One region of the Streptomyces sp. NPDC102514 genome, then DNA from elsewhere that is predicted to be linked to it. Evidence: riboswitches for the same ligand, from Rfam matches in the RefSeq annotation. Region 1 holds a riboswitch; the other holds the start of a gene.
The links. Region 1 has a riboswitch for glycine ahead of gcvP (aminomethyl-transferring glycine dehydrogenase). Riboswitches for the same ligand answer to the same signal wherever they lie in the genome.
Positions count from the first base shown of each region.

Region 1 (4,743 bases):
ATCGTTGACGAGCCCCTGGTGACTGCCTACCGTCGTGAAGGCAGGTCAAGGACGGAGGTCGGCGTGAGAAGCAGCGGCGACGGTACGGCTGGGGGTGCTCCCGGACGAGGTCTGGGAGACAGTGGCCCGTACCCGCTTCACAGCAGCGCGGCCGATCACGTGAAGCGGCCGACGGCGGTGCCGGGGGACGGCGAGGTGGCGTCCGACGAGATCGGCTATCGCGGGCCCACGGCCTGCGCGGCCGCGGGGATCACCTATCGGCAGTTGGACTACTGGGCCAGGACCGGGCTGGTCGAGCCGAGCGTGCGGCCCGCCCACGGGTCGGGGACGCAACGGCTCTACAGCTTCCGGGACGTGGTCGTCCTGAAGATCGTCAAGCGGTTCCTCGACACGGGGGTCTCGCTGCAGAACATCCGCACCACGGTCCAGCATCTCAAGGAGCGCGGCTCCTGCGACCTTGAGCGGATGACGCTGATGAGCGACGGCGCGACGGTCTACGAGTGCTCCTCGCCCGACGAGGTCCACGCACTCCTCCAGGGCGGCCAGGGCATCTTCGGCATCGCCGTGGGTGTGGTGTGGCGGGACGTGGAGAGCGCGCTCTCACAGCTGCACGGAGAGCGTGTGGACACGGGCGAGACGCTCGTGGGCGCCAATCCGGCGGACGAACTGGCACGGCGGCGCAACCGGGCGGTCTGAGGCGGCCCCAGAGGCCGTGCCGGCGGTCCCGTGGCGCTTCGTGGGGCGATGGGCCGGGGCATTGTCAGTGGCGTAGGGCAGCATCGGACATGTGAGAACCACACCCACGATCCTGCATCTCGACATGGATGCCTTCTTCGCCTCGGCGGAGCAGGCGTCCAAGCCGAGCCTGCGCGGGAAAGCGGTCATCGTGGGCGGCCTCGGACCGCGTGGTGTGGTCTCCACCTGTTCGTACGAGGCGCGGGTCTTCGGGGTGCATTCGGCGATGCCCATGGCGCAGGCCCGCCGTCTGGCGCCGAACGCCGCGTATCTCGTACCGCGCTTCGGTCTCTACCGGCAGATCAGCGAGCAGGTGATGGGGCTGCTGCGGGAGCTGTCGCCGCTGGTGGAGCCGTTGAGCCTGGACGAGGCGTTCGTCGATCTGGAGGCCGGGGAGACGGCCTGGGACGAGCGATCGGCGCTGCTGGCCGGTCGGAAGCTGCGCGACGACATCCGGGCCGTCACCGGGCTGACGGGGTCCGTGGGTCTCGCGGCCTGCAAGATGCTCGCGAAGATCGCCTCCGAGCAGGCCAAGCCGGACGGACTCGTGCTCATAGAGCCGGGCACCGAGCGGGCGCTGCTCGCGCCCATGCCGGTCCGCATCCTGCCGGGGGTGGGGCCCGCCACCGGCGACCATCTGCGGCGGGGCGGGATCAGCACGGTCGGGGAGATCGCGGAGGCGGGCGAGGACGAGCTCGTACGGCTCCTGGGGAAGGCCCACGGGCTCGGCCTGTACGCGATGGCGCTGGCGCGCGACGAGCGGCCCGTGGTGGCCGAACGGGACACCAAGTCGGTCTCCGTCGAGGACACGTACGACGTGGACATCCACGACCGGGTGCGGGTGCGCATGGAGGTGCAGCGGCTTGCGGACCGGTGCGTTCAGCGGTTGCGGGGGGCGCATCTGTCCGGGCGGACCATCGTGCTGAAGGTGCGGCGGTACGACTTCTCGACGCTGACGCGGTCCGAGACGTTGCGGGGGCCCACGGACGATCCCGGGGTGGTGCGGGAGGCTGCCGCGCGGCTGCTGGAGGCGGTGGACACCACCGGGGGTGTGCGGTTGCTGGGGGTGGGGGTGACCGGGCTTGCCGACTACACGCAGGAGGATCTTTTCGCGCAGGCGCAGGCCGCTGCCGCGGGGGTGGAGGATGTGGCGTCGGGGGAGCTGCCGGAGGAGGCCGGGGCGGGCGCTGTCGGCGCCGGCGTTTCCGTCGAGGAGTCCGCGGTGGCTGGGCCCGCGGAGCGGGTGTGGCGGGCGGGGCACGATGTACGGCATGTCGAGTTCGGGCACGGGTGGGTGCAGGGGAGTGGGCTGGGGAGGGTGACTGTGCGGTTCGAGACGCCGGGGTCCGTGCCGGGGCGGGTGAAGACGTTTCGGGTTGACGATCCTGGGTTGGAGTCGGCGGAGCCGTTGCCTTTGGTTGAGGGGTTGCCTGTGGGGCCTGCGGGGGGTTCGGGGCGTGGGGAGGGGGGTGGGGGTGCGTTGTGAGGGTGCGGGTTCGTTGTGGCTGGCCGCGCCGTTCCCCGCGCCCCTAAAAGCAAAAGACTGCGCCGTTCCCCGCGCCCCTGAGTGGGCGGGATCGCGTCGTTGCCTGCGGCCCCGTCAAGGCAAAAGATTGCGCCGTTCCCCGCGCCCCTGAAGAACCAGAAGACTGCGCCGTTCCCCGCGTCCCTGGAGAGCCATGGGATTGCGTCGTTCCGCGCGCCTCTGCTCTGAAGAACTCGAAGCGGGTTTCAGGTGGGGTCGTCCGTGTTGGCCAGGTGGCCGAAGTCTCGGTCTGGGAAGGGGGGTGCTGGGGATACGTCCAGGCCGTAGTGGTGGTAGAGCTGCAGTTCTTGTTCGGGGGAGAGGTGGCGGCCCACGCCGAAGTCGGGGGCGTCCTTGATCAGGGAGCGTTCGAAGGGGACGTGCAGGGACTCGGCGATCACTTCGCTGGGCTCCAGGGGGACGAAGGCGTCCCGGCTGAACAGCCCGGTGCGTATCGCCGCCCACTCCGGTGCGCCGGTCGCGTCGTCGAGGTAAACCTCGTCCACGGTGCCGATCCTCGTGCCGTTGCGGTCGAACGCCTTGCGGCCTATCAGGTTGCGCGGATCGATGTCGGTCTGCACGGGCCCTCCAGCTGCTCGCAACTCATCCGTAAGCACTACGAAAGAGCACTTTGAGGTGGGCGGCCACTTGAGGGAACCCCGCTGGTAGGCTGGGCGACGGCTGCTGACCCCGTGCGGGAGAGTCCTCCAGGCTTCATCGGAGGCGCCGAAGGAGCAAATCCTCCCCGGAATCTCTCAGGCACACGTACCGCATGGACGAGGTCACTCTGGAAAGCAGAGGGGTGTTCGAGTATTCGACGGGCTCCGCTCTCACCGACGGTGAAAGCCGGTGCGCCTTCATGGCGGGCCGGTGAAGCTCTCAGGTTGAGATGACAGAGGGGGAGGCCGTTCGGGCACCCACACAGTGGTGCCCCTCGAAGGTCGTCAGACCAGGAGGCCTCCGCAATGACCGTCCACCGTATTCCGCTCTCCGAGCTCGAACAGGGAATCCCCTTCGAGCAGCGTCACATCGGGCCCGACTCCGAGGCCCGCGCCAAGATGCTCGCGCAGGTGGGGTACGGCTCGCTCGACGAGCTGACGGCCGCCGCGGTGCCGGATGTGATCAAGAACGCCGACGCGCTCGAACTGCCGGGCGCCCGCACCGAGGCCGAGGTGCAGGCCGAGCTGCGTTCCCTCGCGGATCGCAACCAGGTGCTGGACTCGATGATCGGGCTCGGTTACTACGGGACGTTCACGCCGCCCGTCATCCTGCGCAACGTGATGGAGAGTCCGGCCTGGTACACGGCCTACACGCCGTATCAGCCGGAGATCTCGCAAGGGCGGCTGGAAGCCCTGCTGAACTTCCAGACCGTGGTGGCCGAGCTGACCGGACTGCCGACCTCCGGGGCCTCGCTGCTCGACGAGGGCACGGCCGCCGCCGAGGCCATGGCGCTGTCGCGGCGCATGGGGAAGAACAAGAAGGGCCTCTTCCTGATCGACGCGGACACCATGCCGCAGACGATCGCGGTGATAGAGACCCGCGCCGAGCCCACCGGCGTCGAGGTCGTCGTCGCCGACCTCAGCGACGGCATCCCCGCGGGGCTGGCCGGGCGTGAGATCAACGGCGTACTCCTGCAGTACCCCGGCGCCTCCGGTGCCGTGCGGGACCTGGGGCCCGTCGTCGAGCAGGCGCACGAGCTGGGCGCGGTCGTCACCGTCGCCGCCGACCTGCTCGCCCTGACGCTGCTCACCTCGCCCGGCGAGCTGGGCGCCGACATCGCCGTCGGTACGACACAGCGCTTCGGTGTGCCGATGGGCTTCGGCGGGCCGCACGCCGGATACATGGCCGTACGGGAGAAGTTCGCGCGCAGCCTGCCCGGCCGGCTCGTCGGTGTCTCCGTGGACGCGGACGGCAACAAGGCGTACCGCCTGGCCCTGCAGACGCGTGAGCAGCACATCCGCCGGGAGAAGGCGACCAGCAACATCTGCACGGCTCAGGTGCTGCTCGCGGTGATGGCGGGGATGTACGCCGTCTACCACGGTCCCGAGGGGCTGAAGGGCATCGCCCGGCGTACCCACCGGTACGCCACGATCCTTGCCGCCGGTCTGCGGGCGGGCGGGGTCGAGGTCGTCCACGAGGCGTACTTCGACACCCTCACCGTGCGGGTGCCGGGCCGGGCGGCCGAGGTGCTCGCCGCCGCCCGCCAGGGCGGGGTCAACCTCCACCTGGTGGACGCGGACCACCTCTCCCTGTCCTGCGACGAGACGACCACGCGGGCCCAACTGGGCGTCGTCTGGTCGGCGTTCGGCGTCGACGGCGATGTGGCCGCGCTCGACGGGACCGCCGAGGACACGCTGCCGGCCCCGCTGCTGCGCACCGACGAGTACCTCACGCACCCGGTCTTCCACCTGTACCGCTCGGAGACGGCGATGCTGCGCTACCTGCGCCGTCTCGCCGACCGCGACTACGCGCTCGACCGCGGC
Region 1 is NZ_JBVJLW010000028.1:62,292-67,034, reverse strand. It holds gene ACZ60E_RS42335 (MerR family transcriptional regulator) at 64-696, shown strand; gene ACZ60E_RS42330 (DNA polymerase IV) at 788-2,221, shown strand; gene ACZ60E_RS42325 (PRC-barrel domain-containing protein) at 2,467-2,841, opposite strand; glycine riboswitch at 2,946-3,041, shown strand; gene gcvP (aminomethyl-transferring glycine dehydrogenase) at 3,226-4,743, shown strand, end outside.

Region 2 (4,743 bases), on a different contig from region 1:
GACTTGGTCGACTCCAGCTCGCCGCAGGTCTCGCCCGCGGTCACCGCGGCACCGACCTCGGGGAGCTGGACGTACACCACGTCGCCGAGCGCGTTGGCCGCGTGCTCCGTGATGCCGACCGTCGAGACGCCGTCCTCGGCGCCCGACAGCCACTCGTGCTCCTTGCTGTAGCGCAGCTCTTGGGGGTTGCTCATGGCCTGAATTCTCCTGTACGCGGGTGAGTGCTGATGCAGGGGGAGTACGGGTGAGCTGGGCGGATGTGCCCAGGATCACGTGTGGCGCCTGCGGACCGGCGTCACGTGCGGTGCGTGCGGACCAGTGTCACTTCTGGCGCTTGTAGAACGGCAGTGCCACGACCTCGTACGGTTCGTGGCTGCCCCGGATGTCCACGCCGACACCGGCGGTGCCGGGCGCGGAGTGCTCCGCGTCGACGTACGCCATCGCGATCGGCCTGCCGAGCGTCGGGGAGGGCGCGCCGGAGGTGACCTCGCCGATGACCTTGCCGCCGGCGACGACGGGGTAGCCGGCGCGCGGGACGCGGCGGCCCTCGGCGGCCAGGCCGACCAGGACGCGCGGGGGCGTCGACTCGGCGCGGGCGGCGGCCTCGGACAGCGCCTCGCGGCCCACGAAGTCGCCCTCCTTCTCGAACTTCACGACCCGGCCGAGCCCCGCGTCGAACGGCGTGAGCGAGGTGCTCAGCTCATGCCCGTACAGCGGCATGCCGGCCTCCAGGCGCAGGGTGTCCCGGCAGGAGAGCCCGCAGGGGGCGAGTCCGGCCGCGGCTCCCGCGTCGGTCAGCGCCTGCCACAGCTTCCCGGCGTCGGCCGGGGCCACGAACAGCTCGAAGCCGTCCTCGCCGGTGTAGCCGGTGCGCGCGATCAGCGCGGGGACGCCCGCGACCGTGCCGGGCAGGCCCGCGTAGTACTTCAGGCCGTCCAGGTCGGCGTCGGTGAGGGACTTCAGGATGCCGGGGGACTCGGGGCCCTGGATCGCGAGCAGCGCGTACGCGTCCCGGTCGTCGCGGACCTCGGCGTCGAAGCCCTCGGCGCGCTCCGTGAGGGCGTCCAGGACCACCTGGGCGTTGGAGGCGTTGGCCACGACCATGTACTCGGTGTCGGCGAGGCGGTAGACGATCAGGTCGTCGAGGATGCCGCCGTCGGCCCGGCAGATCATCGTGTAGCGGGCCCGGCCGGTCTTCACGCCGCCGATGTTGCCGACCAGCGCGAAGTCCAGCAGCGCGGCGGCCTGCGGTCCGCTCACGGTGATCTCGCCCATGTGCGAGAGGTCGAAGAGCCCGGCCCGGGTCCGGACGGCGACGTGCTCGTCGCGCTCGGAGCCGTACCGCAGGGGCATGTCCCAGCCCGCGAAGTCGGTCATGGTCGCGCCCAGCGAGCGGTGCAGGGCATCGAGGGCGGTGCGGCGGGGTTCGACGGGGGTGTTGCTGCTCATCGGCGGGGCTCCCAAGGCATGACGGCGAGGTCGTTCCTCCCCATCTGTCATCGGAACCTGAGAGGTTCGCCGTGACCCGCCGCCGAACACGGGGGTCACTGACTTGCACCTTGGGTGGGGCCTACGCCCTGACGGTCAGGGGCGGCCCGCTTTTCAGATGTGCCTCGTCCGTGCGGTATCGGGGGCCTGAGAGATTCAAGGGAGGGACTTGCTCCTTCGGCGCCCGGGCACTCGTACACCTGCGTGTACGTGTTTCCCGGAACTCTCCCGCGCGGATTCAAGCGGCCGGTATGCAGTTGGCGGGCACATCATTGCACGCCCCCGGCTCCGGCAGGGGGCCGCGCGGGGTCAGGACGGGGTGGCCAGGGTGTTCACAGTGATCTGTGACGGGGCTGTGGCAGGACAAGAACAGAAACAGGGGGACCAGCGCATTACCTTCTCTTTACACTCGACGGAGATGGGTCTGCCGACCCCATGGGGAGGACGATCAGGGTGAACAGGACCACGGCGTACGCGACCAGTTCGGGCATCGCGCTGCCCAAGCAGCCACCTGCGCCGGCCAGGGAGGCGTGCGACCCGCTGGTGACCCCCGTCGTCCGCGACCTGCGGGCGCGCTCGGGCCACAGCCCGCACGGTCTGCGCTTCGGGGCGGCCGATCTGGTGGTGGTCACGGGCCTGCCGGGCAGCGGCAAATCGACCCTGATGCGCCGGGCGGTGACCGGCCGCCTCATCGACTCCCAGGACACCCGCGACCGCTGGGACGAGCGCCTGGCCCGTTTCCTGCCGTACGCGGTCTACCGGCCCCTCGTCCGCGCCGCGCACTACGCGGGCCTGCGCCGGGCCCTGCGCTCCGGGGAGGGCGTCGTCGTCCACGACTGCGGTACGCAGGCCTGGGTGCGTGACTGGCTCGCCCGGGACGCCCGCCGTCGCGGCGGCACCCTGCACCTGCTGCTCCTCGACGTCGACCCCGGCACGGCCCTCGACGGCCAGCGCGAACGCGGCCGGGGCGTCTCGCGGTACGCGTTCGCGCGCCACCGCGGCGCGGTCGCCCGGCTGCTGCGCTCGGTGGAGAAGGGCGACCTCCCCGACGGCTGCGGTTCCGCGGTGCTCGTCGACCGTGCCGCGGCGGACGTGCTGCGCCGCATCGATTTCGGCGACTGAGGACGACTAACCTCGGCCATCGCACACGGCGGTTGGAGCAGGCGGTAGAGATGGACTTCCCGGCACAGGACATTCCGGCACACGCGCACCCCCACATGGGCTGGCCCGGCAACGAGGTGGAGGAGGTGCTCGCCGCCTCCCTGGGGCTCCCTCCGTCCCCCTCGACGGGGGCCCGGGTCGTGGAGACCCTCGGGCGCGGCTTCGTCTGGGTGCCGCTGCCCGAGGGCGGCGGCCCGCACAGCGGCCCGCTCGCCCTGCCCACGATCGAGCTCGGCGGACAGGCGTACGTGCCGGTCTTCACCTCGGAGCAGCAGTTCCGCCAGGTCGTCGGCGACCGCATGGCGTACACCGTGGCGCCCGCCGTGGAGTTCGCGCGCGGGCTGCCGCCCCAGGTGGGCATCGCGCTGAACCCGGACGGCACGGTCGGGATGCCGGTGCCCCCGCTCGCCGTCGCCGAGCTGTGCCGGGCCGGCCGGACCGAACTGGACGGGCCCGCGAGCGGCGGCCGGGTCCGGCTGTTCCAGCCCGACTGGCAGGACGACCCGGTGGACTTCCTGGCCGCGGCCTCGGCGGAGTTCGACGCGACCGGCGTGGTGGCGAGCGCCCGGCGCTGTCTGGCGAGCATCGAGGGCGGCGACACCATGATGTTCGTCGGCGTGGAGGCGACCCACTGGGACGAGAACGCGCGCACGCTCCCGCTGGACGCCCTGGGCCGCGCCCTGGGCAGGGTCCCCCTGCCCCACCCGGTGAGCCTGGTCTTCCTGGACGTGGCCCAGGACCCGGTGGGCGACTGGCTGAGGGAGAAGGTCCGCCCGTTCTACAGCCGGGCGTTCTGAGGCGGGGTGTTTCGGGGCCGCCCGCAGGGCGCGCCCCGAAAAGGGGCGCGGGGAACGGCGCGGCCAGCCACACGGCCCGCACCCGACAGCGCACAGAGAGTCCCGAGCTCAAATCACCAAACCCGGCGGAGCGCAACGGTGCTGTCGGGATCGCCGCATAAGCTGGTTTCATGGCTCGGTCGGAGTGGTGCGATGTTCAAGTGAACGGGACACCTCATCGAACGGGACCGGTATGTCAGTGATGTCGCGAAGGGGCGGTAGAAGGTGAGCGCGTCGGGCACGGCCGCGGCCGGGCAGGTCGAGCACATGCTGCGCCAAGTGACGCCCGGGCGTTACGACGCCTACGAGGCGCTTCTGCGCGCACTGGCGACCCCGCCGTCCGGCCAGGTGTGGATGCTGCTCTGGCACGGTCAGGCGGGCTCGCCCGACGCCCAGTACGGGAACATGGAGGTCGACGGCTTCGGCTACGCCCCCTGTGTGACCTCCGCCCAGGAGTTGTCGGCCAGCGGCTGGAACCGTTCGTACGAGGTGGTCGACGGGCTCGACGTCGCCCGCACCCTGTACCCCGACCACTACGGCCTCTGGCTGAACCCGCACGCGCCGGGCGGCGGCGTCGGCATCCCCTGGCTCGATCTGCGGCGCATCGCCACCGGCCTGGAGCGGCAGCCCGCGGGCCCGCTGCGACTGTCCGAACCGGCCATCGAGATCCCGCAGTTCTACGCCCTGCTCACCCAGAACGCGCACCGGACGGCCGCCGTCCGCTCGCTGCGCCGCGCCTGGGTGCAGCCCGCGCTCGGCGCCCCGTACCTCGCCATCGGTCTCGATGTGTACGACACCAGCCCGCCGGCCGTGGACTCGGTGCGGGCGATGATGCAGCAGTCGATCGGCGCGGTGCCGGACGGGCTGCCGGTGTCGACCGTCGCGATGTCGGACGCGTACGACCCGGTGGCTCTGTGGCTGCGCGCCAACGCGCGGCCGTTCTACGACCGGGAGGCGCACGCGGCTCCCGTCCAGGCACCGGCGGCGGGCGGTTACGGATTCCCCGGCACGTACTGAGATGATCTGGAGGGACACGGTCCATCCAGCCGGATGGTCGTGATCCGTCGGGCGGAGTCCACCCAGTGGAGCATCTGCTCCCACACCCGTACCGCCGCTGGGCGGAATGTCCCTATCTACGCGGGTAAATGGGTTGCGAGGCACCTTTCGCCCCAAGTGTCATGTGTCCGACCCCCGTTACCCGGCGTTCGGATAACGGAACCCTCCTGACGGCATCACGGTTGCGCATCCATTCGCCTTC
Region 2 is NZ_JBVJLW010000012.1:321,260-326,002, reverse strand. It holds gene gcvH (glycine cleavage system protein GcvH) at 1-194, opposite strand, end outside; gene gcvT (glycine cleavage system aminomethyltransferase GcvT) at 322-1,449, opposite strand; glycine riboswitch at 1,613-1,729, opposite strand; gene ACZ60E_RS28925 (AAA family ATPase) at 1,924-2,610, shown strand; gene ACZ60E_RS28920 (enhanced serine sensitivity protein SseB) at 2,661-3,446, shown strand; gene ACZ60E_RS28915 (enhanced serine sensitivity protein SseB C-terminal domain-containing protein) at 3,711-4,502, shown strand.
Region 2: another riboswitch for glycine. It lies ahead of gcvT (glycine cleavage system aminomethyltransferase GcvT); the one in region 1 lies ahead of gcvP (aminomethyl-transferring glycine dehydrogenase).